One region of the Tepidimicrobium xylanilyticum genome, then DNA from elsewhere that is predicted to be linked to it. Evidence: riboswitches for the same ligand, from Rfam matches in the RefSeq annotation. Region 1 holds a riboswitch; the other holds the start of a gene.

Evidence for each region. Region 1 has a riboswitch for thiamine pyrophosphate ahead of BLV68_RS06495 (thiamine-binding protein). Riboswitches for the same ligand answer to the same signal wherever they lie in the genome.
Region 2: another riboswitch for thiamine pyrophosphate. It lies ahead of thiM (hydroxyethylthiazole kinase); the one in region 1 lies ahead of BLV68_RS06495 (thiamine-binding protein).

What each region holds. Positions count from the first base shown of each region.
Region 1 is NZ_FNNG01000004.1:179,733-183,156, forward strand. Features, by position in the region: gene BLV68_RS06485 (ABC transporter substrate-binding protein) at 1-346, opposite strand, end outside; gene BLV68_RS06490 (ABC transporter permease) at 373-1,143, opposite strand; gene BLV68_RS06495 (thiamine-binding protein) at 1,112-1,408, opposite strand; TPP riboswitch at 1,514-1,622, opposite strand; gene BLV68_RS06500 (methyl-accepting chemotaxis protein) at 2,172-3,424, opposite strand, start outside.
Region 2 is NZ_FNNG01000022.1:14,958-18,381, reverse strand. Features, by position in the region: gene BLV68_RS14475 (hypothetical protein) at 149-442, shown strand; gene BLV68_RS14470 (hypothetical protein) at 1,108-1,398, shown strand; TPP riboswitch at 1,564-1,662, shown strand; TPP riboswitch at 1,712-1,810, shown strand; gene thiM (hydroxyethylthiazole kinase) at 1,985-2,818, shown strand; gene BLV68_RS14460 (thiamine-binding protein) at 2,822-3,133, shown strand; gene BLV68_RS14455 (thiamine phosphate synthase) at 3,123-3,424, shown strand, end outside.

The DNA.
Region 1 (3,424 bases):
TAATCCCTGATGTATTATGCTGGATTATAGCTGCCACTGCAGTTACTGGAAGAGGATTGTCCGAAGCAAATGCTGGTGCTATCATATCCTGAAAGGATATTCCAAACTGAGCTTTTCCAGATGCTACAAGGCTTTCTGCACCTCCTTCTGGAGGCTGAACAATTTCCACATCAAGGCCTAATTCTTCAAAATATCCCTTTTCTTGAGCTACATATAGTCCTGTATGGTTAGTATTCGGCGTCCAATCAAGCACTACAGTTATTTTTTCTTTGTTTTCATTTTGGCAAGCTACTAAAATGGTTATCATTATTAATATACAAAATAATATTACCAATTTCTTTTTCATAGTCATTCTCCTCTCCTTCTGCATTATTATTCATTTTCACTTCTAGCCCATGGCATACTTATTTTTTCTAATAAGCTTACCCCCTTCATCAAGGCTAAACTAATAACTGATATGAGTAAAATTACAGCAAACATTTTATCAAAAGAATAGGATTTTTTAACTCTTGTCATATACACGCCTAGTCCATTGAAACCACCAAGCCATTCTGAAATAACTGCCCCCACTACAGAATAAGAAACAGAAATTCTTAAACCAGCAAAGAAATGAGGTATAGAACTTGGCAATTTTATATGCTTAAATATTTGCATATCGGAAGCATTCATAGATCTCAGTAATTGTATAGCATCAGAATCTACCGATTTAAAACCGTCTAATAAACTAATAGTAATAGGGAAAAATGTCACAATCACAATCAATGTAATCTTTGGAGCCATACCATAGCCTAACCACAAAACTAGCAAAGGTGCAATTGCAACAGTTGGTATAGTTTGAGTAATAACCAATATTGGATATACAGCCTTATAAATGAAATTAAACCTATCCATAATTATAGCAACCATGAATCCCAATGATATGCCAATAGCAAGTCCAAAAAAGGCTTCTAATAATGTAGTTTTTGCATGGTTCATTAGAAGAGGAAAATCTAATATAAAAGCCTCTACAACATCCAAAGGAGATGGCAGCATAAACTTTGGTATAATCTCCATACTGGACAAAACCTGCCATAAAATAAGTATGCCTACTATTGCTACATAAGATGACATCCTATTTGTAATGCTTTGCAACTTTTTGGTCAATAGTAAGTACACCGCCTTCTGGTTTAAAATGTATCTTAACATAGGACATCACAGAGGGACACCCTGATTTAATTGCAATATATTGACATTCCTTCACAATATCCATCAACTCTTCAAATTCCCCTTCTATTGTAGTTTCGAAGGGCCCTACATGATAAGATAATCCTGTACTTTTAATATATTCAATTACCTCATCTACAATTTTGCATACCAACTCATCTGTATCTACCTTTGGCAATACTTGAATGGCAACACTTGCATTCATAATTAATTCCTCCTTATTTAAAATTAAACATTAAAAAATCCTTTCTGGATAATAACCAGAAAGGATTAAATACCATTAACTAAAGTAAATGCTACATTACAGTACCTAAAGTCCGATATAATCCCTACGCTGGCATTACCCAGATCAGGTTAAACGGTTGGAGATTTCCTTCTCTCCTCTCAGCCCGACATATCGAGCACCCGTATTGTAATTTTAGAATATATCAAACTTTGTAATTTGTCAAGGATAATCCTCAGATGTTTCCATATTTTCCAAAATATAAATCCCTCTTAACATATTCATCTATCAGATTAGCTATACTATCAACTGTTGTCTTAAACAAGCCACTATGAAAATATAGCTGAATTATCTCTTTAATATGCCTATGATATTTTTACCTATATTCATCTATTTCCAATAGTTTGGTAAGAGTGGATAACTTCAAGGATTCCCGTTATATGGAAAAGAACTTATCTTTTCAAGAAAGAAGATTCGTCCAAAGCAACAAAAAAAGATGGCTTTGGACTAGGATTAGCCATTGTAAAACCTATTGTGGAGAACCATAGTGGATGCTCTACACTATCCAGCTTGTTAGTATAGTCCTTTAAATATATCTTTTTCTTATTGTATCTTCTATTACACTGGTAGTTTTTCCCTAATTCTTTAATCTTAGCATAGCATTATTCTTATACAACTATACCTTATAAGCATTATCGAATTTAGAATATATTTTTTCAATTTGACAAGAAATAAAACATTTTAACTAAACCTTAAACTTGCTGATAACCTCCATTAAATCTTCTGCAAGAACATTCAAATTTTGAGCAGTTGTTGCCACATCCTGTGAAGATGCAGTAAGTTCTTCTGATGATGCTGCCAACTCTTCTGTGGCTGCTGAATTTTCTTCTGTTACAGCACTTAATTGCTCAACTCTTTTCACAATGGCATCCTTTGATTTTACACTTTTATCTATTGCACTATAGGTTTTATTCATTAGAGCTGTAATATTTTCAACGGATGCCAAAATGTCTCCAAAGGATTTTACAGCACTTTCAACGGATTTGGTTTGCTCTTTTACAGCTTGTCTTGCATTTTGGGATGCATAGGTCACTTCATGACTATCTTCAATAATTGAAGAAACTAAATCTGCAATCCTTTCTGTAGACTTTTTCGATTCTTCTGCCAGTTTTCGTACTTCATCAGCTACTACTGCAAAACCTCTGCCATGTTCTCCTGCCCTTGCTGCTTCTATAGCTGCATTGAGGGCCAGCAAATTCGTCTGTTCTGATATGTCTGATATTATTTCAGTAATACCACTGATTTCTTTTATGGAATCTGTCAATGCTCCTATTTTATCTATGGATAATTTAAAGGTTTTTCTTATTTGTTCAATAGATTTCACCAGAATGTCCACTTCCTTTTTACCAATGCTGGCTTTGTCTTCTGCCTTTCCCATCTCAGTTTTTACATTTTGAAGTTCCCTGTGTATAATCTCTATGTTATTGGTTAATTCTATCAATGAATCCGTAATTTCTGTTAGATCTTGTGCTTGGCTTGTAGCACCGTCCGCTATCTGTTGCATGGTTGATGCTAATTCTTGGGCGAAAGCAGACATTTCTTCTGATGTTGCTGCTAATTTCACTGAATCAACACCTAATTCGTTTGATCTTTCCCTAATATTGAATATTATTTGCTTTAAAGAATTTTGCATGTTTTTTAATGAAATGGATATCTGTCCAAATTCATCCTTTTTATTTAGATATTCGTATGATATTTCCTTTGTAAAATCCCCTGACGCCATTAATTCAAAATATTCCTTGATCATTTCCAAAGGTTTAACAATACGCATTCTTATTAATATATTATAGAATATTGTGGCAATTACAATTAACACTATAGAGCCCTTTATAATGTTGTAGATTGAATTATCTATTAGTTTAGCAATATAACCTTGAGGAACTCCTACAAAGAACATGCCCACTACTTGTCCCTTGCTATCTATTAAAGGTACATATT
Region 2 (3,424 bases), on a different contig from region 1:
TTGTACATACTAAACTATATATTTTCAAGTTGCTATTAAAATTATTAGTGACTAATAAATTTCCTAATATATTAAAAAAAGTAAGTAGTCAATATATAATAAAGTTACATTAAATAACCAAGTATAATAAGAAATGGAGGTATTTAGTATGGAAGTTAAAACGTATTTACAAATTACAATGAAGATTGATAATGAAAAGCGCCCTGAGGCAGTAAAAGTCTATTCAAAATATCGACAACCATTCTTAGATGAGATTAAAGGAGCATTAACCAAAGAGCTTTTAGTTCGAGATGAGGACGTTCAAGTACTTCATGGATTTGATAGTATAGAAAATGCACAAGCTTATCTTAATAGTCAACTATTTAAAGAAGATGTATTTGTAGCTTTAAAACCCCTATGGAGTGCTGAACCAGATGTTAAAATCTACAGCGTAACGTTATAGAATAATGTTTCTGATATGAAGTTAGCTGATACTATTAAGTGTCGGCTAACTTTGTATTTTTAGATACTTTCAATCGTTTAATCAAAGCCTCGTATTCTTTTAACAGCGTTTTCGAAAGTAACATTTTTACTGCTAGGGGGTATTTTTAGAGAAATGAATTTAAAGAGTAAAAGAAATTATAAATCATTGGCCTTTATTCGAATGAAAGTTTTCCGAGTACTTTAAAGTAGGAATGTTTTTTACTATAATAGGTGTAGAAGAGCCTTTTAACAAAATGCCACGGCATGTTGTTGTATTAATAGAAATTATTATAGCCTTGCTATTTTATGATGGGAAACTCCCTTCGATTGTGCAATTTCCATAGGTGAAGGTATGCAAAGTATATTTTTTATTCGTTTTTGTTAGTTTAATGGTTGAATTAATTGGACTCATAAAATATTACTGTGGTATGGATTGGTTGGTAGAAACGCTAACATCAAAGATCAAAGGAAGGAAAGGTTGTGAGATTTTCATTGGATTAACTGCTAGGCCTTATCGGGGACAACATTAAACAATATGGTTGCAATAGTTATTACTGCTCCTATGGCAAAGATTTTTGTGATAATTAAAAAGACTAGTAAGTATATTGGATATTTGTATGTGTGCTATTTTAGGATTAATACCTCATGATAGTAGTAATCTTCTTACAAACACTTAAACAGCCACTGTTTATGGAATATAAGGAGAGAATTCTATTTTATGATAATCACTTCCTGCCATGTCCTATGCTAGAAAATCCAAAATATATTGAGGAGATGGCAAAAAGAACAGAAGTAAAATCCACAGATTTACAATCTCCAGAAGATGTAGAGGACCTAGTAGCTAAAACTAAACTCTGTGCAGAACAATGGAAGGATAAGGCTGATGAATTATGGCAAGAGGTATTAGAAGAAAAAGAAGAAATAGTTAAAGGATAATATAAAAATACTCATTGATAGGAATTCAAGGGTATTAAATCTATGTGGTGTTTATATCCCCATACCTATATAGTAGGCGATGCCTTCTATTTCAATCCCTCTGCAAATATCGTTTTTTAAAACTTAATGGGACTTGACACCAAAGGTTGTAAGTGATATTATATAGGCGAATTGCGGGGGGACTCGTAAGAGTTGAGAAGGTAGAACCTGACCCTTTGAACCTGTCAGTTAACACTGTCGTAGGGAAGCAACTTAGTTATAATAATAATGGATAGGTGCGTTCCTTATGAGAGGAGCGCTTTTTTTAAAACTGAATACGTTGCGGGGGGACTCGTAAGAGTTGAGAAGGTAGAACCTGACCCTTTGAACCTGTCAGTTAATACTGTCGTAGGGAAGCAACTTAGTTATAATAATAATGGATAGGTGCGTTCCTTATGAGAGGAACGCTTTTTTTAAAATTGAATACGTTGCGGGGACTTGTTAGAGTTGAGAGGGTAAAATCTGACTTTTAGAGGGAATGAAAGGAGGTGATACTGATATACCTGAAATTATATTCTATTAATACTAACGAAAGGAAGGAGAGGAAATGACTAAAGAGGAGATTCAAAAGCAGATTTTTCAGGCAGTCGAAACCGTAAAGCAGACGAATCCGATGGTTGGATCCATCACCAATACGGTAACGATTAATTTTGTAGCCAATGCTCAATTGGCCGTTGGAGGTTCCGCTGCCATGGTTTATCTACCTGAAGAGGGTGAATTTTTAGCAAAAGCTAGTGGAGCTATCTATATAAATGTTGGCACACTTTTACCCATTTATGAGCAGACTTTACCCCATGTAGCAAAAGTATTGCACGATACAGGTAAACCATGGGTACTGGATCCGGTTGCTGTCGGGATTGGTTCGATGCGGACGCATTTGTTAAGGCAGTTTAAAGATTACAAACCTCATGTAATAAGAGGAAATGCTTCGGAAATTATTGCACTAGCTGGTTTATGGAAGCTAGACGGTGGGGCGGCTATCTCCAAAGTACGTGGTGTTGATTCAACGGATTCTGTAATTGCAGCAAAGACTGCCGCTGTTTCATTGGCTAAATGGACAGGTGGAGCGGTTGCAGTATCTGGGAAAACCGATTTAATCACTGATGGAACTGTTATCGCCTTCTCTTATGGGGGATCTCATTTTATGCCTAAAATTACCGGAGCAGGCTGTTCATTGGGTGGAGTCATCGCGGTCTATTTAACGGCTGCTTCACCGTTTATTGCAGCACTTACTGGTACTGCGGTGTACAATTTGGCTGGAACACGCACTGAAAAGAAGGTGGATGGTCCAGGAAGCTTTCAGATTAAATTTCTTGATGAACTTTATAAAGCAAGTGCAGGGGAGATTGCTAATAATCCATTTGAAATTGAGGAGGTTTAATGTATGAATACTTTAATTGCAGTGGCGATTGCGCCTTTTGGAATTGGGGAAGAGCTTGCATCTGAAGTTGCAGAAGTGGTGAAAGTAATTCGGGAGTCAGGTTTGCCGAACCGAACGACTTCTATGTTTACGGAGATTGAAGGTCCCTGGGATGAGGTGATGCAGGTGGTGAAAGAAGCTACTTTTGTGTTGACCAAGAAGGGCATCCGTACAGAGGTTGTGTTGAAGGCCGATATTCGCCCAGGGTTTACTAACATGATGACGACTAAAGTCGATAAAATCAATGAACTTTTAGGAGGAGAAAATGAGCATTAGAAAAAAATTTGATCTTTCAGCATATTTTGTGGTGGGTCCCGAGAATACTAAAGGGCGGTCGGTGGCGATGATTATTAAAGATGTAGTTGAGGCTGGGTTTACTTGTATACAAATCCGTTCCAAAGTTGCTTCTGCTCGAGAACTGATTCAATTAACCCGCGAGGCTTCGGAAGTAATCGCTCAAGCTGGTAAATCGGATGAGGTGGTATTATTGGTGGACGACCGCCTTGATGTCATCTTAGCGGCGAAACAACAGGGGATAAAGGTTGATGGAATTCACGTTGGACAAGA